Regions from separate parts of the Clostridium sp. MSTE9 genome, predicted to be linked through region 3. Evidence: predicted binding sites of a transcription regulator. Region 3 holds the regulator's gene; each other region holds the start of a gene.
What was found. The regulator LexA, encoded in region 3, represses DNA repair genes until DNA is damaged. The targets are predictions, from matches to a motif close to CNAACANNTGTTNG.
Positions count from the first base shown of each region.

Region 1: HMPREF1141_RS06460 (putative DNA modification/repair radical SAM protein) is a predicted target of LexA. The motif match lies at 7,398-7,411, and genes of this name have one in related genera.
Region 2: dinB (DNA polymerase IV) is a predicted target of LexA. The motif match lies at 4,006-4,019, and genes of this name have one in related genera.

Region 1 covers NZ_AKFU01000030.1:27,496-37,381, forward strand. The annotation lists gene HMPREF1141_RS06435 (DNA polymerase III subunit alpha) at 1-1,917, shown strand, start outside; gene pfkA (6-phosphofructokinase) at 2,039-3,010, shown strand; gene HMPREF1141_RS06445 (NRAMP family divalent metal transporter) at 3,148-4,377, opposite strand; gene HMPREF1141_RS06455 (TIGR03915 family putative DNA repair protein) at 5,106-5,966, opposite strand; gene HMPREF1141_RS06460 (putative DNA modification/repair radical SAM protein) at 5,945-7,258, opposite strand; gene HMPREF1141_RS06470 (L-lactate dehydrogenase) at 7,586-8,542, shown strand; gene HMPREF1141_RS06475 (RidA family protein) at 8,546-8,926, opposite strand; gene HMPREF1141_RS06480 (DegV family protein) at 9,010-9,882, opposite strand.
Region 2 covers NZ_AKFU01000035.1:263,707-273,592, forward strand. The annotation lists gene HMPREF1141_RS10085 (EutN/CcmL family microcompartment protein) at 1-250, shown strand, start outside; gene HMPREF1141_RS10090 (4Fe-4S dicluster domain-containing protein) at 376-1,731, shown strand; gene HMPREF1141_RS10095 (BMC domain-containing protein) at 1,737-2,276, shown strand; gene HMPREF1141_RS10100 (FlxA-like family protein) at 2,438-2,770, opposite strand; gene HMPREF1141_RS10105 (50S ribosomal protein L25) at 3,132-3,734, shown strand; gene dinB (DNA polymerase IV) at 4,031-5,263, shown strand; gene HMPREF1141_RS10115 (hypothetical protein) at 5,275-5,508, shown strand; gene HMPREF1141_RS10120 (DUF998 domain-containing protein) at 5,837-6,466, opposite strand; tRNA gene HMPREF1141_RS10125 (tRNA-Thr) at 6,853-6,928, opposite strand; tRNA gene HMPREF1141_RS10130 (tRNA-Asp) at 6,933-7,009, opposite strand; gene HMPREF1141_RS10135 (5-bromo-4-chloroindolyl phosphate hydrolysis family protein) at 7,260-8,420, shown strand; gene HMPREF1141_RS10140 (LysR family transcriptional regulator) at 9,123-9,886, opposite strand, start outside.
Region 3 covers NZ_AKFU01000022.1:63,477-73,362, forward strand. The annotation lists gene HMPREF1141_RS17490 (hypothetical protein) at 65-220, shown strand; tRNA gene HMPREF1141_RS05075 (tRNA-Pro) at 512-587, opposite strand; gene HMPREF1141_RS05080 (NAD-dependent protein deacylase) at 767-1,495, shown strand; gene HMPREF1141_RS05085 (phosphodiester glycosidase family protein) at 1,591-2,541, shown strand; gene spo0A (sporulation transcription factor Spo0A) at 2,798-3,577, opposite strand; gene spoIVB (SpoIVB peptidase) at 3,706-4,953, opposite strand; gene HMPREF1141_RS05100 (M23 family metallopeptidase) at 5,228-5,995, opposite strand; gene lexA (transcriptional repressor LexA) at 6,391-6,978, shown strand; gene HMPREF1141_RS05110 (beta-eliminating lyase-related protein) at 7,092-8,120, shown strand; gene HMPREF1141_RS05115 (Fur family transcriptional regulator) at 8,274-8,702, opposite strand; gene HMPREF1141_RS05120 (cysteine desulfurase family protein) at 9,233-9,886, shown strand, end outside.

The DNA.
Region 1 (9,886 bases), on a different contig from region 3:
ACACAGTATACCATGACGACGCTGGAAGAGCTCGGCCTTCTGAAAATGGACTTTCTGGGGCTGCGCAACCTTTCGGTGCTCAACGACGCGCAGGAAGCGATCCGCCGGGCCGACCCGGAATTTTCGGTCTCAAAGATCCCGTTTGATGACCCCAAGGTATTTGAAATGCTCACCGCCGGCTCAACGGACGGCGTGTTCCAGTTTGAATCGGGCGGCATGCGCAATGTAATCATGCAGCTGCGCCCGGAAAACATTGAAGATTTGATCGCGGTGATCTCACTTTACCGTCCTGGGCCGATGGAATCCATCCCCCGGTATATCGAAAACCGGCACCATCCCGAGCGGGTCACCTACCGCCACCCGATGCTTTCCGATATTCTGAAGGTCACCTATGGCTGCATCGTGTATCAGGAGCAGGTGATGCAGATTTTCCGCACGCTGGCGGGGTACTCTTTTGGCCGTGCGGATATTGTGCGCCGCGCCATGTCGAAGAAAAAGGCCTCCGTCATGGAGAAGGAGCGTTCCATTTTTCTGTACGGCCTTGTGGCGGAGGACGGCACGGTGGAGGTGGATGGCTGCGTCCGCCGCGGCGTGGATGAGGAGACCGCCAAGGCGATTTTCGGCGAGATGGAGAGCTTTGCCTCCTATGCGTTCAATAAATCCCACGCGGCGGCCTACGCCACCATTTCGTATCAGACCGCGTGGCTCAAGTGCCACTACCCGCGCGAATATATGGCGGCGCTGCTCACCAGCGTGCTGGATAACACGAACAAGATCGCCGCGTATATCGCCGAGTGCAGCCGGATGGGCATCCGCGTGCTGCCGCCGAACGTCAATCAGAGCCGCCGCGGTTTTACCGTCGCGGGCCGCGATATCCGCTTCGGTCTGCTGGCAGTCAAGAACCTGGGCGACGGCTTTTTGCGCAGCCTGATTCAGGAGCGGGATGCGAACGGTAATTTCGAGTCCTTTTACCAGTTCTGTAAGCGCATGTATGGCAAGGATCTGAACCGCCGCGCGCTCGAAAGTCTGGTCAAATGCGGGGCGCTGGATTCGCTGGACTATAACCGCAACCAGATGCTCTCCAGTATCCAGTCCGTGCTCGATACGCTCGATTCCGACAAACGCCGGAACGTGGACGGCCAGCTCGGCTTTTTCGATACGCCGCAGCTGCAGTCGGAAGAGCCGACCTTTTCCATCGATCCCATGCCGGATTTCTCCGACGCGGACAAGCTTGTGATGGAAAAGGAAGTGACCGGGATGTATCTTTCCGGGCATCCGATGGGAAAATACTTGCAGATGTATGAACAGATCGGCGCAACGCCCACAGGCGAGCTGCTGGAGGAAGCCAACGAGCAGACGGGCCGCCACCAGGACGGCGAGACCCTTACGCTGTTGGGCGTCATTTCTTCGGTGAAGCTGAAGGTGACCAAAAACGGCAGCCGGATGGCGTTCACCCTGCTGGAGGATATGTACGGTTCGATCGAGCTTCTGGTGTTCCCGAATGTGCTGGAGCGGTACGGGGAGCTGGTGGCCGAGGGGAATGTCGTTGTGGTAAAGGGCCGCCTGAGCCTGGCGGAGGAAAAGGATGCAAAGCTGGTGTGCGATACGCTTTCCCCGCCGCCGCAGGCGAATGGCGATGCCGCGCCGCGTGCGGGAGCGGATGAGCAGCCCGCCGCGAAACGCAGCTCCAGCCGCCCGGGCCTGTATTTAAAGCTGCCGTCGCAGGAGAGCTTCTGCCACCGGAAAGCGCTGCAGTATATCGCGGTATTCGATGGCGCGACGCCGCTGTACCTGTATTTTGAAGATACCAAAAAGCTGATGCAGGCGCCGATGCAGTATCGCGTCAGCGTCAACGAGGTTTTGCTCGGCGCGCTGCGCGAGCTGCTGGGAGAGGAAAACGTCGCTTTGGTGCGATGATGCAACTTTTATCCATATTATGGGTATTTTCCTCCATAGTGCCGCCCGCGTGAGAATGGTATAATAATGTTATCGTAAGAAAAAAACCACAGTATCATTTTGATTCGGGAGGGTCTGAAAGATGGGGAAGAAGCAGATCGCTGTACTCACAAGCGGCGGTGACGCACCTGGAATGAACGCGGCGGTGCGTTCCGTTGTTCGAACCGCGCTCACAAGCGGAATGGGTGTTTTGGGGGTACACAGGGGCTATAACGGCCTGCTCAATTGCGATGTGGAAGAAATGAACCTGCGCAGTGTTTCTGACATTATTCACAACGGCGGAACCGTGCTTTACACTGCCCGCAGCCCGGAGTTCAATTCGCCGGAGGGTGTGCAGAAGGCGGCGGAAAACTGCCGGAAGCTGGGCATTGAGGGTCTGATTGTCATCGGCGGCGACGGTTCGTTCCGCGGCGCGCGCGACCTGACACAGGCCGGGATTCCCTGCATCGGCGTGCCGGGAACCATCGATAATGATATTGCGTGCAGCGAGTACACCATCGGTTACGACACCGCGATGAACACCGCGATGCAGATGGTAGACCGCCTGCGCGACACAACCGAATCCCACGACCGCTGCAGTGTGGTTGAGGTGATGGGCCGGCGCTGCGGAGACATTGCGCTGAATACCGGAATCGCGGTGGGCGCCATGGCGATTTTGGTGCCGGAACAGCCGTATGATTTTGAGCGCGATATTTACCAGCGGATGCAGTACACCCAGCGCATCGGCAAGCGCCACTTTATTATTGTGGTGGCGGAGGGTGCCGGGTGCCATGTGGAAGAGCTGGCGAAAGAGATTGAGAAGAATACGGGCATCGAAACCCGTGCGACGATTCTTGGCCATGTGCAGCGCGGCGGTTCGCCTTCCCTGCGCGACCGTGTTGTGGCCACGCAGATGGGTTATCATGCGGTGAAGCTGCTGGAAGACGGCGAGAGCAATCGTGTGGTAGCTATGCAGCACGGCCAGATTGTAGACTTCGACATCACAGAGGCGCTGGAAATGCTCCGAAGGTTTGATACGGAGCTGTACCGGATCGCGATGAAGGTTTCTATCTGATCATAAAAACAAAAATGCTGCTGTTCCTTTGGAACAGCAGCATTTTTTATGCCGTAGAAGCGTCGGGCCATCGCAAAGTTTTCGATGGCCTGTGTTTTCAAAGATCGGATGCAACAAAGCAGAAATCTCTGCCTCGTTCAATAGAACATTGCCAGCGAAGAGGGCAGCGCGCGAAAGGCCGCGTATGTAGTAATCGCCGTGATCACGATCCCCGTGACCGTCAGCACGCGGGAATGCCGGTATTCCTCCCCGACGATGCTCTTGTCGCGAATGCTCCACAGTGTGATGGCGAGTGTCAGCGGCAGTACAAAGCCGTTGATGACCCCGGCAATCACGAGCAGCGCGGTGGCCTTGCCGATCGTTGCAATCAGTATAGTGGCCAGCACGATGAATCCGGTAATGAACCATTTTTCGTTGCGCCCAACCACAGGGTAAAGCGTTTTTAAAAAGGATACCGAGGTGTACGACGACCCGATGATCGTCGTGATGCCCGCGCAGAAGAGTGCGACGCCGAACAGCCGTGAGCCCAGCTCGCCGGCTCCCAGCAGAAACGCCTGGGCCGCAGGATTTTCTGCAGCTTCGATCGCGGAGGACGCTGCCTGACCGCCGGCGGCGCAGACGCCGAATACCACTAAAAAGATCAGAATGCGCGAAAGACCGGTGATCCCACAGGTAAGAAGGGTGCTTTTCTGGATCCCGCGCAGATTCTCCCGGCCGGAAATCCCGGCATCCAGAAAGCGGTGCGCACCGGTATAGGCAATATAGCCGCCGGTGGAGCCGCCCAGCAGCGTAATCAGCGGAACGAGCAGCGAAAGAGGCTGCTCGGGGGAAAGCAGGCCATCAGCCACGCGATTCATGGGCGGGTGCGTCTGAAATGCCATGATCAGCAGAATGACCAGAACCATCACGCTTAACACCTGAGAGGCCCGGTTAATGCCGTTCGATGCGTTTTTGATGAGAAACAGGGAAACGGCAAGGCCGCACGAAATCAGGTAGCCCGCCTGCAGCGGCAGACCGCACACAGCGTTCAGGCCAAGGGCGGCGCCTCCCACGTTGCCGATGGCGAAGGTAAAGCCGCCAAAGGTGACCAGAATGGCGATCACGTTTCCAGAGCCGGGCAGCACCCGGTTGGCAAGCTCCTGCCCGCGCAGGCCTGAAATGCCCAGAATGCTCCAGATGTTGAGCTTTGCAATGGTATCCATTACAATCATCGCGACGACCACCGCCGCAAGGCTCTGGCCGTACTGCGCGGTAAAAAGCGAGGTCTGCACCATAAAGCCCGGCCCGATAGACGACGCGCCGGTCATAAAGGCCGCCCCGATCAGGGCCGCCCGTATTCTCTTTTGTTCGGGTTCCAGCTGACTCATTTCTTACTCCCACTCTTCTTAAGGTTGTTTTCCTCTGTGTCAATGGCCATATTTTCATCATTTTCGTTGCTTAACATTACCATATCTAAAAAAATGTTCCTTTTTGAAATTTTCAGAGTCAAAATAGAATCATAAATCATTGCTTTCAAGATGGGGAATATGGGTGAGTCCGTATTGCCCTTACAGTTATACTCAAAACATGTATTTTGCTATGATAAAAACTAAGCCGATAACGATTGTCAAAAATATAATGGTATAGAATACGAAGACATATTTGCTCATCTTCATACTGACTTCATTCAAACGCTTATCGCTATTTTTGTTGAGAAATTTTCGAAATGAATAGAACCAGGCTATTATACTCACCAGGGAAAATACGCTTACAGCCAAAGCGAGTATTTTCCATAACATCGTTTTCACCTCTCGATTGAATTAGAGCAGATAATACTTAATCTGCTCTAATTCACGCACTGGGGAAAGGTCCCGCTCTAGTATCGTACCGTTTTGCGCTGGGAAAAGCAAGAGGTACCATAAAAACAGCAGAAAAAACAAGTGTTGCAAGGAAGGAACTTGTCTGTTGCGGTTATCATTGCGCCGCCTGGCGTTAAAAGCGCAGGAATATAGAGTGTTCCTGCGCTTTTTTCTTGCTTCGCAAATTTTATCCCGAAAATCCATCGTTTTTAATTGGTCAGGCAAGACATGGAAAAACCGCACGGACATCAGAATAATTAAGGGAGAATGGAATTGGAGTCCGGCGGCAGGGCGTCCGGTCTGCGTGCGCCGCTCTGTGTTTCGGCGCTCTGTTCCGGCTCTGCCTGCCCGGCCCGGAATGGATTGTACTGCATTTCGGTCAGGTGCTTCCAGTAGCGCTTTTGCATGTGGGTCATGCGCAGGCGCAGATTTTCGCGGTCGCGGATGCTGATAGAATCGTAAAAGGTGTGCCACAGCTTGCGGTAGCGCAGCTCGGTTTCGTCCGGCTCCGGCGGCTCAAAGGCCAGCAAGGGGAGAATCTCGTGCCGCCCGTTTTGGTAAACCAGCGCCTGATCGTGGGTTTTGTCGTAGATCAAAAAGGCCTCGTTGCAAAAGCGCTGGCAAAAGTGCGGGGCCAGCAGCGGCAGCACCTGATTTTTCGGCTCGATCACCGACCACAGCGCTCCCTGCGAGACAGAGAAGCGCACAAAGCCCTGGTACTGGTGGCTTTCGTGCTGTAAGTGGAGTACAGCCTTATTTAAGGTGTGCACGGCGGGCTGCGTCATCTTGTTCATCACCGTGGGGCCGTGCCGAAAGGCAAGGCGCAGAAAGCGGAGTATCCATAGCTCTTTTTGTGGCAGGCAGGTCAAAAAGGCATGTTCCGCCAGCTCTTTTGCGCTGGAACCGATTTTGGGCAGCATCGCGTGCTTGACCCGGCCGGCCTTATTCGAGTCGGTGACGATCTCCAAAGCGGGGTACAGCGTTTGCTGTACGTCCTCGTGCGAGTACACGGCCTGCGGCAGCTCCCTGCGCTCGTACGTTTCAAACAGGCAGCACAGCAGGCCGTCCCAGCTGCCGTCGTAACGGTAATCGTAGGTCAAAGGGGTCCCGGCAGGCATTGCAAAGCCTCCTCTCCCCAAAGCTGCGGTGTCGGAGCGGGGAAGAGCGAAAGCTGCTCTCCCTGGGGCTCGTACAGCTCACGGCAGGAATCCGATACCAGCGCTCGGAGCACGGCGTCGCGGGTCAGTACAGGCGGGCGTTCGCCCCGCCCCGCGGCAACGACGAAATATCGTGCCCGCTTCATGACGACCCCAAGCTTTTTCAGATCATCTGTGCGCAGGGTTCCGCTGCGGCGCGCAGTCGTGATCCGCCGTGCGCTTTTGACCCCAATGCCCGGCACCCGCAAAATCATTTCGTAAGAGGCCCGGTTTACATCGACGGGGAACAGCTCTAAATGATTCAACGCCCAGTTACATTTCGGGTCAAGCATCGGGTGAAAGCTCTGGTGCGCTTCGTCAAGCAGCTCGTCGGCCGCAAAGCCGTAAAACCGCAGCAGCCAATCCGCCTGATACAGCCGGTGCTCGCGTAAAAGCGGCGGTTTTACTGTCAGTGCGGGCAGCAGCGGGTCGTTTGATACGGGGATATACGCCGAAAAGAAAACGCGCTTTAATTCGTAGCGTTGGTACAGCGCTTCCGTCAGCTTTAAAATCTGAAAATCGCTGTCCGGTGTTGCGCCGATGATCATCTGGGTACTTTGTCCGGCCGGCGCGAATTTGGGCGTATGGCGGTAGCGAACCAGTTCCGTGGCGTTCTCCTTGATTTTCCCCGTAATAAAGCCCATGGGCTTTAAAATATTCGTTTTGGATTTGTCCGGCGCGAGCAGCGCAAGGCTTTTCTGCGACGGCATTTCAATATTGACACTCATGCGGTCGGCCAGAGCGCCCAGCCGCCCGACTAAAAGGCTGTCCGCACCGGGGATGGCTTTGGCATGGATATATCCGTTAAAGTGGTATTCCTCGCGCAGGATGCGCAGCACCTCGATCATCCGCTCGCAGGTGTGATCGGGGTCTTTCAGAATCCCCGAGCTCAGAAACAGCCCTTCAATATAATTTCTGCGGTAAAAGTTCATGGCCAGATCCGCCAGCTCCCGCGGCTGGAAGGTGGCGCGCGGTACGTCGTTGCTCCTGCGGTTGACGCAGTATTTGCAGTCGTAAACGCAGCTGTTTGTCATCAGTACCTTTAACAGAGAAATGCACCGCCCGTCCGCCGAAAAGCTGTGGCAGATCCCGCAGGCCATCGCGTTGCCCATTCCTCCGTTTTCCGAAGCGCCCCGGTCCACTCCGCTGGAGGTGCAGGCCACGTCGTATTTCGCGGAGTCAGACAGTATTTTCAGTTTTTCCAGTGTCTGCATGCCGATATCTCCTTATCTGTCTGCTGTTATGATGCCACGGATGCAGACGGATTTACTATCGTTTATTTATATCGTGCTTTCCTACTCTCTCGGGCGCCGGAAGATGTTTTTCGGAATGCGGCGTGAAGTTATTATACTACGAACATATGTTCTTTGTAAAGAGCGAAAAGCAGGATATACTAAAAAAGTTCAATTTTAAGCCGGAGAAAGAGGCGATTGCTTTTCCTATTTGCCAAACTGGGAAAAAGTGGTATACTGCAATAGAACAAATGAACCACAGTGGTGTGTTGCTGAGGCTGTGGTATGTATCCGGCAGGAGGGATTATTATGAAAAATGACATCAGAAAAATTGTATTGGTCGGCACGGGCTTTGTTGGAATGAGTTTTGCGTATGCGCTGCTGAATCAGACCGCATGCGATGAGCTGGTGCTGATTGACATCGATACCCGGCGCGCGGAAGGGGAAGCGATGGACTTGAATCACGGCGTCGCGTTCTCCGGCTCCCATATGAAAATCTATGCCGGAACCTATTCGGACTGCAAGGATGCGGATATTGTGGCGATCTGCGCGGGCGTGGCGCAGAAGCCAGGGGAGACCCGCATCGATCTTCTGCAGCGCAACACGGCGGTGTTCCGTTCCGTGGTCGGCCCGGTGGTGGATTCCGGCTTTGGCGGGATTTTCCTCATCGCGACAAACCCCGTAGACATCATGGCTCACGTGACCCAGAAGCTTTCCAGGTTTGACCCCCGCCGAGTGATCGGCTCCGGCACCACGCTCGACAGTGCGCGCCTGCGCTATCTTCTCGGCAGCTACCTGAGAACAGACCCACGGAATGTACATGCCTATGTGATGGGCGAGCACGGCGACAGTGAATTTGTGCCGTGGTCACAGGCAATGGTCGGCACAAAGCCGGTTCTGAAAATCGTGGAGGAGTCACCCGAGAAATTCTCCCTCGATGATCTGCAGAACATCAGCGAGGAAGTAAAAAACGCCGCGCAGAAGATTATCGCGGCGAAGAAATCAACGTATTATGGAATTGGTATGTCGATGGTGCGGATTGCCAAGGCGATTTTCGGCGATGAAAACAGCATCCTGACGGTTTCGACCCTGCTGAATGGGGAGTATGGGGAAAGCGATGTGTACATCGGCGTTCCCTGCTTTGTCAACCGGGAAGGCGTCGCCGGAATTCTGGAGGTTTCGCTCACAGAAAAAGAGCTTGAAAAATTCAAGCTCTCCTCAGGTGTTCTGAAAGATGCCTTTGGCGGCATCCGTTTTGAAGAATAACCGTTACAGAACGGCGATCATCTCAATTTCGACCAAAGCGCCCTTCGGCAGACCGGAAACCTGCACGCAGGAGCGGGCCGGATAGGGCTTTTCAAAATAGGTGGCGTACAGCTCGTTCAGGGCCGCAAAATCGTTCAGGTCGGTGATAAAGACATTGACCTTCACTACCTTGGAAAAATCGGTTCCGGCCTGCTCCAGAACGGCCTTCAGGTTTTCAAATACGCGGGTACCCTGTTCCTTGATACCGCCCTGTACCAGAGCACCGGTGGCGGGATCGATCGGAATCTGACCGGAAGTATACAACGTGTTCCCAATCAGCACAGCCTGAGAATAGGGGCCGATGGCTGCCGGAGCCTTGTTGGTGGCGATTTCTTTCTTTTGCATTTCAGAATCCTCCTGACAAATTATGGATCAATCACACGTCGGGTGCGGCGCAAAGGTCCGCATGATCCCGGCGTGGAGGACTGTCAGTTTTCGCTGGCCCAAAAAGAAACAGCCAGCATTCCGGGCCCAACGTGCGCGCCGATCACCGGGCCGATATCGCACAGGATGATCTCCTTTGGGCGAAAACGTTCGCGGATTTCAACCTTTAACTGCTTGGCGTCTTTTTCGCTGTTGCCATGCCCGACCAGAATGACCTGCTCCGCGGGGTTGATGCCGGTTTGGGCGATCCGCTCAATCAGGGCGTCCATCGATTTTCTGCGTCCGCGCACCTTCATCGCGGCAACGAGCTTGCCCTCGCTGTCCACGTGCAATATGGGCTTGATGCCGAGCGCCGAGCCCGCCAGTGCGGCAACAGATGAGATTCGTCCGCCGCGGCGCAGATGGTTCAGGTCGTCTACAGTAAACCACTGGGCAACGTGCAGATGGCTCTGCTGGGCCCATGCGACCATTTCGTCGATCGTCAGGCCTTCCTGCTTTTTCTGGGCGGCCAAAAGCACAAACAGCCCCTGGCCGATCGAAGCGCACAGGGAATCGATACAGACGACCCGCTGACCGGGATATTTTTCCTCCAATTCCGCCGCCACGATGAGGGAAGACTGGTAGGTACCGCTCAGGCCCGAAGTAAAGCTCAGGTACAGCACGTCCATACCGGCCTCCAGTATGGCCTCGAAATATTTAAAATAGGTGAGCTGGTTGATCTGCGAGGTAGACGGGGTTTCTCCCGCTGTCATCCGCTCGTAAAAGGTGGTCAGGCTCATTTCTCGCGCATCAGGATAATGCTGATACAGAGTTCCGCCGATCTGAAATTCCATCGGGATGACCCGAACGTTCAGCTTTTCCAAAACCTCTGCGGGAAGGTCGCAGGTCGCGTCTGTGATTAAGGCATAGTCTTTCAATCAG
Region 2 (9,886 bases), on a different contig from region 3:
GTCAACCCGGAAGGAAGAAAGCCTGAGGGGGCTCAAATTTCTGGTCGTCTGCCCTCTTGATCTGCTGGAGGGAGGGAAGCCAGGCACCCCGATCGTTGCGGTAGACAGCATCGGCGCGGGAATCGGGGAGACGGTACTGATCGTCAGCGGGAGCTCCGCCCGAACCGCAGTCGGGCGTCCTGATGTTCCGGTGGACGCAACCGTCGTCGGTATCATAGACGATAAAGAAATCAACACCAATGTGCTGTAGTAGAAATGACTGATTCAAAGTAAGAAACAGTTGTCCTCTCTCGCCTGAAAACGGGGGAGAGACAACCAGTTTTGATACACGGTTTTAACGGAAGATCGGTATCAATGAGGCAGGATGGTGATCGTATGGATTTGATCGAAGCGGTAAAGGCTGCGGGTGTGGTAGGGGCCGGCGGAGCCGGGTTCCCCACGCACGTGAAGCTCTCTGCTAGGGCGGAGTGCTTTGTGGTGAACGGCGCGGAATGTGAGCCGCTGATCGAAACGGATAAGTATTTGATGCGTACCTTCCCGGATCAGATCGTTCAGGCGGTCGGTGCGGTGGCGGCACACGTCGGCGCCAAAAGAGCCGTGATTGCCCTGAAAAAGAAATATGTCAAAGAGACCGCCGCGCTGCGGCAGGCCATCGCGACCTCCGGCGCGCAGATCGAACTATTCGAGATGCCGTCCTTTTACCCGGCGGGGGATGAGCAGGTGCTGATTCAGCAGGTCTGCGGCACCTCGGTTCCCGAACGCGGAATCCCGCTCGATGTGGGAGCTGTGGTAGACAACGTGGGAACTCTGCTGAATATTCACGACGCCCTGCAGGGGATTCCCGTGACCGAAAAATATTTGTCCGTCGTCGGCGAGGTGGAACGCCCGGTGATGCGCAAGGTTCCGCTTGGCACGCCTCTGCGGGAGTGCATCGGCAGTGCCCGCCCGCACCTTCAGGATTATATTGTGATTGTCGGCGGCCCCATGATGGGGCGCGTCGTAACCGACCCTGCCGAAATCGATCGTTTGGCGGTGACGAAAACAACAGGGAACCTGATTGTTCTGTCAAACGAACATTATTTGGCGCGCCGGGCAGCGCTGCCGCTTGGTCGGATTAAAACACAGGCCAAAAGCGCCTGCGTTCAGTGCCGGATGTGTACCAGCCTGTGTCCGCGGTATTTGATCGGGCATCAGATCCAGCCGCATCTGATGATGCGGAATCTGTTCCGGGAGGAGCTGATTTCCGACAACGACGAGTACGAAAAGGCATTTGGGCAGGCCGTAAATTGCTGCGACTGCGGCGTGTGTGAAATGTTCTCCTGTCCCATGGGGCTGTCGCCCCGCAAGGTGAATGCTTACCTGAAGGGCAGGCTGCGCGAGAAAGGCATTCAGGTGCCGCGAAATCTTTCTCCAAAGGCAAGGGAAGGGTCTTTGTACGGCAAGGTGCCGACCGACCGTCTGGTGGCCCGTCTGGGGCTTTCGGAGTATTATCATCAGCATGCCGGGGATGACTGCACCGAGCTTTTCCCGGAGCAGGTATGGATTTCGTTCCGGCAGCACATCGGAAAGCCCGCCGTCCCGGCTGTGCAGGCCGGGGAAACGGTGCAAAAGGGTGATTTGCTGGCGTCGGCTGCACAGGGGCTCTCCGCGAATATTCATGCCAGCATCAGCGGGATCATCACAGAAATCAATGAGGACGGCGCATCGATCCGCCGCGATAGGGAGGCTTGAGGACAATGAGAGAAGCAATTGGAGCAATTGAGCTTTCCAGCATTGCCCGCGGAATAGATGTCAGCGATCAGATGGTCAAGGTGACCAATGCGCAATTGGTGAAGGCCTCCACAGTCTGTCCTGGCAAATACATTGTGATTATCGGCGGCAGCACCAGCGATGTTGAGACTTCTATGGAAAGGGGAATTCAGGTTGCGGGGGAATACTATGTAGACAGCCTGCTGATTCCCAACATTCATTCCCAGCTGATTCCTGCCATCGGCCTGACAAACCCGGTAGAAGCGATTCGGGCGATTGGCGTGATGGAATTTTACTCGGTAGCGTCCGGTATCCGCGCGGCGGATATTGCCGCAAAGGCCGCGGATATCACGCTGATGGAAGTGAAAATAGGCTATGCGATTGGGGGAAAGGGCGTCGTTCTTCTTACGGGCGATGTGGGGGCTGTGAAAACTGCGGTTGCGGCGGCGACTGCGGAAACAGAGCTTCTGCTTTCCACCACGGTGATTGCCCGCCCCTCCGAAAAGATTTTTCAAACGCTGCTGTAATACACTGTTCACTCATAAGACTACTCTCCATAAAAAGCAGGCATCAATCGGGTGCCTGCCTTTCTTTTTGCCATTATTCATTTACAGAACCGAGTGCAAACAGCTCCATACACAAAATAAAAGCCCCCTCGCCCTGGATGGGAGAGAAGGCTTTTATTTGATCATACGGTAATGTCGATCAGATGGTCATCCGGAAAGCTTGCGGTGTCTCCTACGTTGAATTTCGCCTGCGTGGTTTGCTGCTTGTCCTGTGACTGTTTGGCCGACTGGTTCTGCAGCTGCTGTATCTGCTGCTGAATCTGAGTAATCTGCTGCTGCACGGTTGAAATCTGTAGCTGAACCTGTTCGGAATCGTCTCCTGAAACGTCGCTTTGCAGCTGGGTCAGTTCCTGCTGGAGTTGTTTTTCCTGTGCGCGCAGCTTGTTGATTTCACTTTGGTTGCTGCTGGCCGTAGTGGTATAGCTGCTTGTGCCTGAAATTGCAGAAATGCTCATGACTGATCACTGTCCTTTGTATTGAAATAAAGTAAATACTCTTCTATAAATCATATCGGTGTAGGCTGGATATTATTTAATTAGAATTCAGTGAGTTTTCTCTGAGAAAACACCCCCGGCAGCTCCAATTCACAGAATATGAGGCCGAATAAGGAAGAAAGAGCAGGGCAGATGCGATTCTGCCTGAGATTCGGGGAAAATCGGATCAGAATCGCCGCCTTTGCCGCCTGATACGGGCCAAGAGAGCGATTCGTCCGATTCTCACGGCTTTATTACGGGAACCTGCGTTTGACATTTTGTGGGATAGGTATAAAATCGAGGTAACGAACAATGTCACTATAAGAAAAGGAGTGTTTTTACGATGGAAGAGATTGCTTTAAAAGCAGTGATCAGAAAAGACAAGCCGAAAAAAGTGAGAAGAGAAGGCTTTATTCCGGGGGTTCTCAATGGGCCTGGTACCGCATCCACTCCTGTGCAGTTTGAAAGCGGTGGTCTGAACAAAGTGATCGCACGCCATGGTACCAGCGCAAAATTGTGGGTTATGCTGGGCGGCGAAAAGAAATTTGGATTTCTAAAAGAGGTTCAGCGGCATCCTGTGGATGGGAATGCGGTTCATGTGTCTGTCCAGATGATCTCGGAAGATCAGGACGTGAAGATGCAGCTTCCCATTGTATTCCATGGCCATGGCGAATTGGAACATGATTTGCTGCAACTGCAGGTATATCATTCTGAAGTTGAAGTGGAAGGCAAGGCGACGCTGATCCCGGACGAAATTGTGACTGAGGTTTCCGGTAAAAAAGCCGGGGAAGCCATTACGGCCGCTGATTTTCATCTTCCTGCCGGAGTACGTCTGATCGCCCCGGAGGGCGAGATTTACGCCGTTATCAAGCCGGTAAGAACTGTAGTCGCTGATGCGGATGAAGAAACTCAAACCGCAGCAGATGAAGCAGCGAATCAGTCGTGATCTGAAAAGATAGATTCCCCATTGTTTTTTTAGAGGAAAATAAAAAATCCTCCTGGCTGCATTTTTGCCGGGAAGATTGCTGTTACGGGAGCGGTTTTCCGCTTTGAAAAACGCTTCCGATTTTCTCTTTCATGCAGTAAAGTGAAACACGGGCTGTTTTACCTGTATTTCGGTTTCATTCAGAATCCCGCAGTCTATACGGACTGCGGGATTTTGTTTTTATTTTCCTCTTGCCAGAACACATGTTCTGTATTAGAATGATCAGAGGAATAGAACATGTGTTTGGTGGTGGAAATGTGGATCGAATCATATTACATTCGGACTGCAACAGCTTTTATGCAAGTGTTGAAAGTCTGTACCGGCCTGAAATGAGGGGCCGGCCGGCAGCCGTGGGCGGCGATGTGGAGCAGCGCCACGGTGTTATTCTTGCCAAAAACGAGCAGGCGAAGAAATACGGCGTTAAAACAGGCGAGGCCCTCTGGCAGGCCCGGCAAAAGTGTCCCGATCTGATGGTTGTTCCGCCGCGCTTTGAGCTCTACAAGCAATTCTCGCGGCTTTGCCATCAGATTTATCTGGAATACACGGACCGGGTGGAACCGTTTGGCCTGGATGAATGCTGGCTCGATGTTACTGCCGAAGGCATGAACGGCGTACAGCTCGCGCAGGAAGTCCGCCTGCGGATCAGGCAGGAGCTGGGAATCACCGTGAGCATCGGCGTATCTTACAATAAAATTTTTGCGAAGCTGGGGTCGGATTATAAAAAACCGGACGCAGTTACAGAAATCCATCGGGGAAATTTCAAAGAGATGGTCTGGCCGTTGCCGGTCGGCGCCTTGCTGTATGTCGGCAGAGTCACCCAGCGCAAGCTGCAGTCTTACTGTAAGCATACCATAGGGGATTTGGCCGACACTCCGGAAAAGACGCTGAAAAGCTGGTTTGGCAAATGGGGGAGTGTGCTGTATGCTTATGCAAACGGACTTGACAATACGCCGGTTGCCCGCTACGAAGATCGGGAAGAGGCAAAAAGCATCGGCAACAGCACCACCACGCCTCGCGACCTTGTGGATAATGAGGATGCGAAAATTATCCTGTATGTTTTGGCAGACAGCGTCGCTCGCCGACTGCGCGAGCATGGCTGTAAGGGGCGTACCATCAGCATCAGTGTTCGAGATAATCAGCTTGAAACTTTCGGGCGACAGCATGCTCTGAGTCACTACACCAACAGTGCCACCGAGATCGCACAGGCAGGCATGGAGCTGTTTATGCAGCACTACCACTGGCAGCGGCCCGTTCGCAGCCTTGGCATCAGTATCTCCGATTTGGTCAGTGATTCGACTCCTCTGCAGATGGATTTGTTTGGCGCAGGACAGGAGCAGCTGCGCCGGGAACAGCTGGAGACTGCTGTGGACAGCCTGAAAAGGCGCTTTGGCACCAACGCCGTGCAGCCGGCAGTATTGCTTCAGGACCCGGAGCTCTCTGGATTTGACCCCAAGCATGACCATATTATGTTGTATGGCCCGATATTTTAAAGGAAGCAAGAATGAAACGTTATATTGATATGATTGTACGGTATACCGAAGACGGCCATATTATTCCTTTGGCTGTCCGTTGGTCTGCTGGCGAGCTTTTCGAAATTGACAAAGTGCTGGATGTGCAGCGGGCGGCCTCCCTGCGGGCCGGTGGTACAGGGATTCGCTATTTATGTCGGATGAAAGAGCAGGAACGTTATATCTGGTTGGAGAATGACCGCTGGTTTGTAGAGGGGAAAGATTAAAAGCGCGTTCGTCTTTTGGCCATGAATGAGAGCGCTGCGGAGAAACCATGCCGCTGTATGCTGTCGCAGCCTATATTTCTGCGGAAGATCGTGTAGACGGACAGGAGATGGGAGAAAATAAAAACAGATATTGACAAAATATGGAAATTGCTGTATCATTTACATAGTGCGACTTAGCCGTTGTTTATGGAGACTGCAACTCCGTAGACAGGGGGATGGGATGGTATACAAACGTCCTGTCCCCGCTTTTTTATGTCAAAGAAACGATCCCCCGCAGCCGGAGTGCTCCGATTGCGGGGGATCGTTTCTGCTTTTGAGGTATATAGTTTTAATGTACTGTTCTCCTTGTTTTTCTTACGTAAATCCAAGAGAGAAAGAAAGTAAAGGCGTGAAAGGAATATACGCTGAGCCTTTGTAAAAGGCCTAAGATGTCCCATCCATTTTTGATAGCGAATAGATGCGATAAATCGAAAAATAAAATCAGGATGGCCGCAATGAAAGATGTTCTCGCCAGAATGCTTCTTTGATCTTTCCTAAATCCAAGTGAGAGCAAAAATAAAGCCAAGATCGGTAAGGTAATAATGGTTATTGCTAAAATAAGGTGAATCATATTTTGCGGATTGATCGCAGATTCTACCGTCATTGGGAAAACGCCAAATGTAAAAACGGATAAACAAGCAACACCAAAAAGCAAAATAGAACCTACACGTGTGTATGGGCAATATTCTTTGAAAAATTTGATGCAGAGTGTAATCGAAAATAACAGAAAACAAACTTGATATATCATAATAAAGGTTCGCATTACACCGGAATAGGGTGTGCCGTCCGCAGATAACACACTAATATAAGATGTTATCGGATTATATCCCTGTACAAGAATGCAGCCAAGAACATCACTCAAGAAAAAAGAAATAACCCCAATCATACCAAGTGATAGTAACCGTTTTTGTAAACCCATTGTTTTAACTCCTGATTTTAAATTTCGGTGCAGTCCTTTGGTGCCTGATCGTCGCGCAGCAACCATAAAATCTTCTTTTCATATTATGGCTGTATTTATTTTATTTACACTTGTTGTCACTTCTGTATCGGTCAGCAGCTATCATACTGGTCGTGTTTTTACTGATTGGAACAAATGAAAGAGTGGAAACGGTTTATATAAGCCCGAAAAAGACCGATAGTTTGGTCTAGGCCGAAGCTTTAAGAAGCCGTAAATAAGGGCGTGTCCATTTAAATAGTATCAGAATTTTGATCTTTTCCAATGTTCAACACGCTTTGAAATTACTATTTTGAAAATAAAAATAAACGACAAAAAACCGCTTAGTTTTAAAACTAAGCGGTTTTTAATGGAGCTGCTAACGCGATTCGAACGCGTGACCTCGTCCTTACCAAGGACGTGCTCTGCCAACTGAGCCATAGCAGCAAACTGGCGACTCGGAACGGGTTCGAACCGTCGACCTCTAGCGTGACAGGCTAGCGTTCTAACCAACTGAACTACCGAGCCGTGTAATCACACGGAACAATTTGCCGGGACAACGATAGTAATTATATCTGGTTTTATTCAATCTGTCAATATCTTTTTTTAATTTATTTTTAGTTTTTTTGAAAAAGATTGTAGGGAGAAATATGGCGGATTTATAATGAAAATTAAGAAAATTGGTAAAAAGCGTCGGGGATGCTTAGTTGTCATTTGAATTGGATTCAGGTATAATAAAACCAATAGATTTTAAGAACTACATAGTGAGGAATCTAAGATGTTTGAGAGATTTTTTTCGATGCTGGGCAGAGAAATCAGCAATAGTGTGCGTGGTGTGGTTCATTCAGAAGAATTTCGCGATTTAAAACAAGAGGTAAAAGAAACCTTCCGTGATGCGGTAGGGGATGGGAATTCCCGCCGTCAGAGCAGAAAGAACCGGCGCAGGCCCCCCCGGTCGCCGATTTCTCCCGATCCCTCCGTTCAGGCGGAGGTTCGCCCTCTGCGATATTCGGATTCCCGCTTTCCATGGAAGCAGGTTTCCAGTATTTTGCTTTTGATATTTGGAGGAATTTTCGGCGTGGTTTCTGCTAGCCTGCTGATTGCCCTGGTCGTTGCGGCAGCAACGCTGTCGGCGGCGGATGTACTTTTGACGCTGGCTTCCGTAACAGTACCCTTTAGTGGGCTTTCTGCGTGGATGATTACACAGGGCTGCCGGATACGCGGCAGGTTAAACCGCATCGCTCGTTATCTGAACGGTGTTGGCGCCGCGAATTTCTGCTCTGTTGATCAGCTTGCCAGACTGGTGAGAAAATCCCCGACGTTTGTTGTAAAGGATCTGGAAAAAATGATCCGTTCCAACATGCTGCCCGACGGGTATTTGGATGATCAGAAAACCTGCCTGATGCTGGGGGAAGAAACATACCAGCAATATCTTCAGGCGCAGCAGTCTATGGAAGAGCGGGAACGCCGGAGTGCCCAGAGAAGGGAGCCGGAAGAAAGCACGGCGCCTTCTAAGGGACGCGATCTGCTGAATCAGATCAGTCAGGCTAAAAACTTTATTACGGATGAAGTAGTGCTTCTGAAAATATCCCGTTTAGAGAGCGTCACGGAAAAAATACTGAATTATGTGGAAGAGCATCCCGAAAAGGGATCTCAGATCCGAAAATTTAATGAGTATTATCTGCCGACTACTTTAAAGCTGATTCATTCCTACTGCCATTTTGACAGTCAGCCGGTACAGGGGGAGAATATCACTTCTGCCAAAAAGCAGATTCGCGAAAGCCTGGATACAATTAATACTGCGTTTGAAAATCTTCTGGATAGTTTGTTTGGGGATGCCACAATGGACATCTCGTCCGATATTTCCGTTCTGGAGGTCATGCTGGCTCGTGAGGGACTCACCGGGGATGACTTTAAAAGATCTGACGACATAAAGTAACAAATTTTTACTTGTTTTCCATGTTAAAAATTGCATTTGAAAAGAGGTTACAGAAGTGTTACACTTTAGCCACATTCAAAAACCGATTCAAAACTTTGAATGAACTCGGGTAAAAGGAGGATGTGGATGATGAACTGCCAGGAATTGATTCAGCTGCTGCTCCAGTATATGAATAAGTGCAGCAAGTAATGAAAAAGTGTATCATTCATTTTTAACAATGGGGAATAAAGGAGAATTGTATTATGAATTGCAAAGAGTTATTTGAGCTGCTGCTCCAGTATATGGGCCAGTGCAATAAGTAAGATCGAAACAAGTCAGATGAAATTCTACGACGGAATATAAAGGAGAATGACAGATGAACTGCAAAGAGTTATTTGAGCTGCTGCTCCAGTACATGGGTCAGTGCAATAAGTAAGATCGGAACAAGTCAGATGAAATTCTACGACGGAATATAAAGGAGAATGACAAATGAACTGTAAAGAGTTGTTTGAGCTGCTGCTCCAGTATATGGGCCAGTGCAATAAATAAGTAGATAATATAGCATAAGGGTGGACAGCAGAAGCTGTCCGCCCCTTTTCTTGTTCTCAAGAGGGGGGGTTAAAAAAAATTTGGATCAAACTTTTTCCGTTTAATCGAGACTTCTGGAGGCAGGAATGATAGGGAACAACGAAGAATATCCGTATTCTAATTGAAAAGACAGCATTAGGATTCGAAAATTTTTAAAAAATTCTGAGCGGCGGCAGATAAGGTATGGTGCTTCAGCCAAATAGCCGCCGGCGCGGTTCTTAAAATTTCCGCACTCAATACAAGGTGATGCAAGTGAAGATTCGGAACAATGTCAATCCAGTCCATGGGGATAATGGCAGTTCCCATTCCGGCGTTTGCCCAAAGTAAAAGCAGACGGGTATCATCCGCTTGACACGAAATATTAGGTTCAAAGCCTGCCGCCTGGAACGCTTCCGTGATGATTGTTTCAAATCTGACGTTCACCAGCAGCGGCTTTTGAGACAGCTCGTTTAAGTCCGCAATGTCCCGCTTGCTTTGGAACTCCATGCTTTGTACTGCGACCATTGGCTGTTCCGGCATGATAAACGAATCGAAGTTGCTTGTATTGAACGGTGTTCTGACAAATCCAAGTTCAATCAGCCCGATTTTCAAGGATTCCTGAATGCTTTGTGTAGACATATTCCGAATTTCAAAACGTACATGCGGGTATTTCTCGTGGAACCTACGCACGGATTCAGACAATACGGCGGCAGCGGAGGTTGCGAGCGTTCCGATTTTCAATGTGCCCTGCAATCCGGTTTCAAACGTTTCCAATTCATTCTTCGTTGTGTCCATCAGCTCAAGAATCTGAATCGCCCGGTCATAAAAGCGTTTTCCTGCATCCGTAAGCTGAAAATTGCGGGTATTGCGAATAGCGAGAGTTACGCCCAGTTCATGTTCTATGTTCTTTAGCTGGCTGC
Region 3 (9,886 bases):
TGTTCATACCTGGGACACACTTTTCTGATATTATGTTAACAAATATATTGATGGAGGTCTGCACATGAGCCAGAATGAAAAAGCGGTCATACAAAGCAAGTTAGCGGTGTATTCGGTCTGCTACCAGGAGGCCAAGAAAGCGAAAGACCTTAAGCGTATGGTGCGTTTAGGAACGATCATGAATGATTTAAAAAACGAATTATCCATACTGGTAGATTAGGCAGCAGCTCTTGCATGATAGCAGGAGCTGCTTTTGTTTCTGTGCTTGTTGAATGCAATATCGCATAAGGCGTTCAAGCTGTCACTGATCGGTACTGTGCGTTTCAATCGATAACTTCAGCGCCTTTCCCTACGTAAAATTTTCAGATTCCAGCTTGACGGTTTTACCAATCAGCCATAGTAAGGGCCGAAATTTACAGCCGGTTTTACAGTCAATTTTAAAGGAAAGGAAAAACCGCATCAAACAGCTCAAAAATAAGCTGTCTGATGCGGTTTTTCTCGTTCTTTGTTCTGGTCCGAGTGGCGAGACTTGAACTCACGGCCTCTTGACCCCCAGTCAAGCGCGCTACCAACTGCGCCACACCCGGAATTGCAACGTGGATTATTTTATCATACTTGCAGGCAAAACGCAATCCTTTTTTTGAGAAATTTCGAATTTTTTGCGGTTTGCGGGTCGGTAAAATCAGCAGAATAGATAAGACGCTTGATTTTCCATACTTTGCAGACTAAGATAAAGGAAAGAGAATGGACGATGGGAGGATTCTGAATGACAAAGATGGAGCAGTTTCAGCAGATGATAGACGAAAGCAGCCGGATTGTGTTTTTCGGCGGAGCGGGAGTATCCACAGAAAGCGGGATTCCCGATTTTCGCAGTGTAGACGGCCTGTATCACCAATCGTTCCGCTATCCGCCGGAGGAAATGCTGAGCCACAGCTTTTATGTGCGGCACACGGCGGAGTTTTTTGATTTCTACCGCAAAAAGATGCTGTGTTTGGATGCACAACCAAATGCAGCCCACCGTAAGCTGGCAGAGCTGGAGCAGGCGGAGAAGCTGTCGGCGGTCGTGACTCAGAACATTGATGGCCTGCACCAAAAAGCGGGCAGCAGGCGCGTATACGAGCTGCACGGCTCTGTTCACCGCAACTATTGCCAGAAATGCCATAAAGAATATGATGCCGAATTTATTCTGCACAGCGAAGGAATTCCCACCTGCACCTGCGGCGGTACGATCAAGCCCGATGTGGTGCTGTATGAGGAGGGGCTTGACCAGGATGTGATCAACGGTGCGGTCACGGCGATCCGCAAGGCAGACATGCTGATCATTGGCGGAACGTCGCTGGCTGTGTACCCTGCCGCCGGGTTGATCCACTATTTTGGCGGCAGCCGTCTGGTCGTGATCAATCGCTCTTCTACGCCCGCGGATCAGAGCGCGGCGCTGATGATCAGCGATCCGATCGGTGAGATCTTCAGCCAAGTAAAAATTACCAAAATTTAACATAATTTTTCCAGAAGAAAATGCCTGTTTTTGGTTGACATAATCTTCCTGATGGTCTAAGATGAAGATAACTAAGGAAGGAGACCTCAGCAAAGATGAAACAATCAAAAAGCTCGAAATCAAAATCAACGAAACGTAAGATTGTATCCGTAGCTGCCGTGTTGCTGGCCGCTGTGCAGATGTCTGCCACGGCTTCTGCGGCGGTGCCGGTGTTCGGGCAGCTCAGCCTGACAAATCTGGTAGCGACCTCTCTGATGAGCGATTACAGCAGAACGGTAGCACCCGGTCTTGTGGAAACAAGATTCACCTATACAAATTTAAGTTGTAAAATCAATGAGTGCTTTATGCTGGAATACGAACCCTTAGCGGGACAGATTGGCATTACGGTTGGCACACCTGGTGATACTACATATGCGGGCGGCTATCACGCCGCTACGGTGCGCGCGCAGGCTGCTTCGGCCATGGCAAACGGAAAACCGGTCGTCGCGGCGATCAACGGTGATATGTTCAATATGACCACCAATCAGCCGTGGGGAGTTGTCGTCAAAGACGGCGTTGAGGTACAGGGCACCGTGTCTTCCCGTGCCTATCGCTGGAACTTTTTCGGAATTAAGAAGGACGGCACTCCGGTGATCGCTTCGAATGCAGATTACCCGCAGATGAAATCCGAGCTGCAGAACGCGATCGGCCTGTATGATACGCTCCTTGTTAAGGACGGAAACGTCGTCACGCAAAAGGATGCGGACCAAAGAACCTATTCGCCGCGGCTTGGCGTTGGCGTCCGTGCTGATGGAACCGTGTTTTTCGTAATGGTAGATGGCCGTCAGTCCCAGTATTCTACAGGGGCGACGCTGAAGGAATTTGCCCAGCTGATGAAGGACATGGGAGCGGTGCAGGCCGGCAATCTGGATGCGGGCGGTTCCGCTACGCTGCTCAGCCGCAATTACGGCAACAGCACGCTGTTACTGCGCAATAAGCCGTCCGACGGTAAAGAGCGTCCGGTTCCGAATTCCCTGCTGTTTGTGACGAAGAGCACCTCGATGTAATCGAAAACAGGGCTGTTCATCACAAGCTCTGTTGGTAAGATCAACGCAATTGTCTATTAGAGGAAAAGCGGGCTGTGGCTGTGTTCAAAATTCTGGGAATACGTCCTGTATTCCTGCGCCGCCGCCTTGTCTCGCTTTGTTTTCTAAAAATATCGGCTTTTTGAATTTACAAATAAATCCGAAAAATTGCAAAAAAAATCTCCTTTCCCTAAAAAGCGGATCCTCATCCGGCTGATTGGGGAAAGGAGTTTTTTCTTTAGCTGGCGGACTTCATTTCCAGCCGGAGCTTATCGCTGATCATGGCGATAAACTCACTGTTAGTGGGCTTTCCGCGGGTGTTGTGAATCGTGTACCCAAAATAGGAATTCAGGATGTCGATGTCGCCTCTGTCCCAGGCTACCTCAATGGCATGGCGGATAGCACGTTCCACACGCGAGGGCGTAGTCTCGTACCGTTTGGCCACACTGGGGTACAGCTGCTTGGTCACGGCATTGATAATGTCTGGTGTCTGCACGGCCATGATAATAGAATCCCTCAGGTAATGGTATCCCTTAATATGAGCCGGAACACCGATCTGGTGAAGGATTTCTGTGACCTGGATTTCAAGAGAAGGTTTGCCTTTTGGTGCCGGTACCGAAGCCTGTTCCGATTTTGGGGCGATACTGCCGCATATTTTTAAGATTCTTTGAGCCAGTTCCTTTGCGTCAAACGGTACGATTACAAAATATGCAGCTCCGGAAAGCATTACCTCACGTTCCAGCGTGGGGCTGCTGAATGTAGACATGACAATGAAGGAAGGCGCCTTAGAGGCGTACTTTTTTCGAATCCCATGAATGACTCCGATCGCATCCAGTCGGGGCATGAACAGGTCCACAAGGACGACGTCAGGTTGTTCGAGATCAATATGGTCCAAAACCCTCAGTCCATCCTTTGGAGAATAGACGACATCAATACCCGCAACTTCAAAATCATGAGAATAGCTTCGAGCAAATTCGTCAGTGTCATTAGAAATCAGCAGTTTTAAATGTTTTTCCATGAACATATCCCCCTGTTTTTTAATTTACAGGCTTATAATACCATATATTGGCATTTATGGCAATACCTTACACAATATTTTTTACGCGAATTTGGTAATTATATTTCAAAATAGTAAAAAATTTCGTTTTAAGATGCCTTTTCCGTGCTCTCCAGACTCGTTTTTTCGGAGATTTCCAGCATGTTTTCTGCCAGAATTCCGTAGCCGCGCGTGGGATCATTGACAAATACATGGGTTACGGCGCCCACTAATTTTCCGTTTTGCACAATAGGGCTGCCGCTCATTCCCTGAACAATTCCTCCCGTTTTGCTGAGCAGATCAGGATCGGTCACTTTAACGACCAAATTCTTCGTTTTGGTGCCGTCCTGATAGTTGATCGATTCGATTTCAATGCCATAAGGTCTGGGCGTTGTTCCATCCACTGTGGTGTAAATCTGTGCAGCGCCTGTTTTCACTTCCTGCTTCACGGCAAGGGGGATAGCCTCGGTAGAAACAGGAGAGGAATTCAGCGTGCCGTACACACCACCTTCGGAATTGGCCTGTAGCTGTCCGACAGGGAAATCGTTGTTGAAATAGCCGCGCAGTTCGCCTGCACGGCCCTTTTGGCCCTTGACAATACCGCTGATGGTCACGGAAACAACGTCGCCGCTGCGAAGCGGCATCAGCTCATTCGTGTCCACGTCGCAGATGCCATGGCCAAGACCGCCGAACGATCCGTTCGACGGATCATAAAAAGTTACGGTGCCGATACCGGCAGTGCTGTCACGTACCCAAAGACCGCCCTTATAACTTCCGTCCACATCGGACAGAATAGGGGTAAGAGTTGCTGTGAGCGTTTCTTCATTCCGTTTAATGGAAAGCTCGACCGGTGCGCCGGCGCTGCTTTCGATAAGCTTCGCCACCTGGCTGTTCTGGGTAACGGCCTTTCCATTTACCTCGGTAATGATATCGCCCACCTTCACGCCCGCCACAGCGGCGGGATTGATCATTTTTCCGGCGCTTTCAATGTCGGCAACGCCAACCACCATCACGCCGTTTGTGAACATTTTGATGCCGAAAGGAGTACCGCAAGGCACCAAAAGCTTTTCCTGCACCACTTTCACGCTGACTGTTTTGATGGGGATTACATCAAACAGCATCAGTTGAGCATGGTAATTTTGGTTTGCGGATTTTAAAGCGGACGCGGTAATTTCTTTTTTGTTTACCGTGTCGATGATGCTAAGGCCGGTCTGGTTCAGCCGCAGCTTGGTTCCCGCCGTCACGCGGAACTGATCAGGCAAGGTGTAGTGGTAGTATCCCACTGCCGACCCTGCCAGCAGAGTAAGTGCGGTAAGCCAGCCGGTCAATCGTTGAAAAAATTTTTTTCCTTTTTTCAAACATTCACCTCCTTTCGCATTTAATCTTTGTCAAATCGAAAGTATTTATGTTGTCAAATCCGCTTTTTTCTGGGCAAATATGGAAGGAATGATCGACTTCTTCATACGGTCGGCGGCGAATGTCAGAAATTTTTAAAATTGGCTCAAATTAAGCCGTTTAAAAAGAAAATGATTTTTGATCGATGAAATTTTTGGATGAAATTTTGTAAAAATCCCCGCCGACGATTGCCGGCGGGGATTTATCTGTTTTATGGGTTTCTTTGTACGATTTGACTTATTTGAAGAGAGTGATAGGGTCGATCAGCTTACCGGATTTTTTGATTTCCAGATGCAGATGCGGCTTTTCCACCGATTCGATCGGTACAACATTGACCGAGCCAATCTTCTGTCCTGCGTCTACTTCATCGCCCTTTTTCACCAGGAAGGTGTCACCCAGGCCACAGTAGTACGCGGTGATTCCGTCACTGTGCTCAATTACGGCAACATTGCCCAGATTGCCGTCTGCGTACAGGTCCTTGACCTTTCCGCTGTCGATGGCTTTGACCGGGTCGCCGATCTTTGCCTCAAAATCTGTGCCGGAGTGAACACGCCAGTCCTGCATCGTGTCGGAAAAGATGGGGTTGTCTCCGCTATAATTTTTGGTAACTTTCGGGGTTTCCCCAACCGGGTAAACATAAGATGCGGGTTTGGCCGCCGTCTGTTTGGCGGGCTGCTCGGGTTTGGACGAAGCGGTCTTGTCCGGTGCCTGAGACGAAGCAGCCGGTTTGGAAGAAGACGGAGCGGCGGATTGCGGCGCGCTGGCCTGCGGCTGAGACGAAGCCTCTTCCGCCTTGCTGCTGGCATAAACACCTGACTGCGTGCGTCCGGTGGGCGAAGTGGAATACGAGGACGTATCCTGAGGATTGGCATATTTCACGACACTGTCATACGTAGTCCAGGCGGCAACACCAACGGCAACCAGGCAAACGCCCAGCGCGACATAAAAACCCTTGTTGTTTTTCTTTGGGGATTGATTTTCTGATTTAAAATGCAGACTGCTCATCTGTAAAAGCACCTCCGAGGCTATTTTGACCAGAAAAAACACCAAATATGCCGTTTGAAACAAAAAGTGACGCAAAAAAGAAAAAAGACCGAATCCAATTGATTCGGTCTTTTTTCGTTAGCTTGAGGGGTATATTGAGGAGGGTAGAACTTTGTATTCTGATGGTGCGGCTCCATCGTCTGAATACACTCATATTATAATTTGAATTCGCGGGGCAGTTGTTAATACGCTATGAATATTCTTTTAACTTTTGGAGTCATGTAATTTTGCATTAAAATAAGATGAAAACAGCTCTTAAAACAAAAAAATTGTGAAAAATCCGCAAACATTTGTTTGCAATCTATAGGGCCCTGTGGTATGATAAGGTTGACTTGGAATACCTGGGAGGAAATGGGATGAAAGGACTCAGCAGCAGCCAGAAAAAAATATATGAGTACTTAAAAGATAGAGCACAATATGGCCTGCCGCCCTCCGTGCGGGAGATTTGCAAAGCAACCGGCCTGAAATCCACTTCGACCGTTCACCTGCATCTCAAAACGCTGGAGGATATGGGCTACATTCGGCGCGAGGCCGGCCTCAATCGCGCCATTCATATTGAAGGCGCCGAGCAGGTAAGCCGTGTGCCGATTTTGGGCAGAGTGACCGCCGGCGTGCCGATTCTGGCCGTGGAAGAGGTCGAGGGCTACCTGCCGCTGGTAGGGCACCGTTACCCCGAAAAGGAGCTGTTTGCGCTGCGCGTGCAGGGCGACAGCATGAAAAACGCCGGAATTCTTGACGGGGATTACATTATCGCGCACCGCCAGGATGCGGCGGAAAACGGGCAGATCGTTGTCGCGCTGATCGACGACGAGGCTACGGTCAAGCGGATTTTCTTTGAACAGGAATACATCCGCCTGCAGCCGGAAAACCCCGCGTTTTCTCCGATCTTTTCTCAAAGCGCTCTGGTGCTTGGCCGCGTGATTTCTGTTTACCGCTATTACTAAAAAGGGTACCACTTGTGATGCGCTGTTGCTTTGCCATATCAAAGACAGCGCAGATTTACGGGCAAATTGCCCTGGCAGACGGTGAAACAGGAATTGGGAGGAATTCAATTAGCATGTTGTCATTTGAAAATGATTATACGGAAGGAGCGCATGAAAGAATTTTACAGCGCCTTCTTGACACAAATTTAGAACAGTTATCGGGATATGGAAATGATCCATATTGTGAAAGCGCAAAAATCAAGATCAGGGAAGCTTGTCAATGTCCGCAGGCAGAGATTTCGTTTCTGGTCGGCGGAACACAAACAAATGCGATCGTCATTGATGCGCTGCTCAAACGATATGAGGGCGTTGTGGCGGCCAAAACGGGCCATGTGAGCGTCCACGAGGCAGGCGCGATCGAATATACAGGGCACAAGGTGCTGGGAATACCCCAAAACGACGGGAAAATTTCAGCCGGTACATTGGAAAATTATTTACAGAAATTCTGGAAGGACGAAAACCATGAGCACATGGTGTTCCCGGGAATGGTTTATATTTCTCACCCGACAGAATACGGTACCTTGTATAGCAAGCAGGAGCTGAGCGACATTTCCTTAGTTTGCAGAAAGTTTGAGATCCCCCTGTATTTAGATGGAGCGCGTCTGGGCTACGGTGTAATGAGCAAAACAACGGATGTCACTCTGCCTATGATTGCCGAATACTGTGACGCGTTTTACATTGGCGGCACAAAGGTCGGCGCGTTATGCGGCGAAGCGGTGGTGTTTACGAAAAATCATATGCCCCCGCATTTTATGACGACTGTAAAACAGCATGGAGCGCTGCTTGCGAAAGGCCGCTTGCTGGGAATCCAGTTCGATACATTATTTACGGATGATTTGTATTTCAAGATCAGCAGGCATGCGATTGAAATGGCGGAACTGCTGAAGGACGGATTTCGCAGAAAAAACTGCACGTTTGCCTGGGAATCCCCGACCAATCAACAGTTTATCGTTTTGCAGAATTCCGTTATGCAAAAGCTGCAGGAGAAAGTTGCGTTCAGCTTTTGGGAAAAAGCCGATGAAGAGCATACGGTTGTACGATTTGCCACAAGCTGGGCCACAAAAGAAGACGATATCGCAAGATTGATCGAAATGCTGGAATAATATATGAATTGATCTTGCTGTAAGTTTTGATTTGATGGTACGACGGTACATTGGTGGATATTATAATGTAAAAAGCCGCAGAACAAACCTGTTCTGCGGCTTTTGTGTATCACGTTTTCATAAAAATGTGCCGTTTCGGCAGAACTCTTCTCGCTATTGCGTGCGTTCCACTTTTTTTACAACGGCCCGGGTACCGCGCTTTTTCTGACAGTCCGGGCATTTTCCGTAGATCGTCAGGCTGTGGCGCTCGATCTCAAAGCCGGTCGCCTTTGCGAGCTGAAGCTCCAGCGGGGAAAGCGGGCAGTCGTCCAGCTTGATTTTTTTACTGCATCCGGTGCAGATTAAATAGTGGTCGTGCCCCTTGGCCAGCGTATAACGGATCACGCCGTCTTCAAAATTGATTTTTTGCAAAACCCCGGAGGAGGTAAAGCGCTCCAGATTGCGGTATACGGTAGAAAGAGCCAACTGGGGGAAAGAGGGCTTCAGCAAAACGAAAATATCCTCCGCCGAAACGGGATCCGGGCTGTTTTCCAGAAAACGCAGAATCGCTCCGCGCTGCTTTGTGTTCTTCAGTTCTGCCATTTTTGGTTCCTCCTTGCAAAAGAAAAGGGAATCTGCCCCTCAGACTACTAAACCATCGCGCTGCCGCAAAATAGCGATGCTCGTTTTGCCTGCTGTGTGCCGTATGCCCACAGGGCAGCCGCATTTGCAAATTGCGGTCACATGCCAAGTATGCTCTCTGATTTGCGGGTTTGCCGCCTTGCGCGATTTTTAGCGGTATGCCTCTGTTTTTCGGCACGCTGAGGGAATCCGACTCTTTCTGTATGTAATCATAGCGCGGATTTGCAAAAAATGCAAGCGGGCGCATATTCACTATTGGGAACTTTTCGTGTATAATATCCGCAGAGCAGATTATGATACCGTCAATTCAAAAAATATACCACAACGGCGCGTCGCGCCTGTGGTATAATAGGGCTGATTACGATTGACAGCCCATTTGCTTTAAAAGAGACTTTCTATAGAAACAGTGATTTCTTCCCCCGCCGTGGGCGGAAAAGGAATCAATGGCCTGTTTTAAAGTGAAATTTATCATAGGTTGGAGGCTTTCAGCTTTGGAAAAAATATATCTGGACAACGCAGCCACCACCCGTGTGTGCGAGCAGGCGGCAGAGCGTACGCTGTATGTGATGACACAGGCGTACGGTAACCCTTCGTCGCTGCACACCATGGGCTTTGAGGCGGAGCGCGAGATGACCGCGGCCCGCCAGGCGGTTGCGGACAGGCTTTCGGTGAATCCTTCCGAGATTTATTTTACCTCGGGGGGAACGGAAGCAAATAATATTGCCCTGTTCGGCGCCGTGAAGCGCAACGGCAGGCGCGGCAAGCGTATCGTTACAACGGCGGTGGAGCATCCCTCCGTACTGCGCGTGATGGAGCAGCTTGAGCAGGATGGCTTTACGGTGGAGTACCTGATGCCGGATGCCACGGGGCACATCTCGCCGGAGCAGGTGGAGCAGGCCGTTACCGGCGATACGATTCTGGTGAGCATGATGCTCGTCAATAACGAAACCGGCGTGTGCATGCCGGTGGAGGCGGCAGCGGAGGCGATCCGCCGCAGCAAATCCCCGGCGATTTTGCATGTGGACGCGGTGCAGGCGTTCTGCAAGGTTCCGATCAAGCCCGCGCGCGTGGGGATCGATCTGATGACGGTTTCTTCTCACAAAATCCACGGGCCAAAGGGCGCCGGCGCACTGTATGTGGCGGGC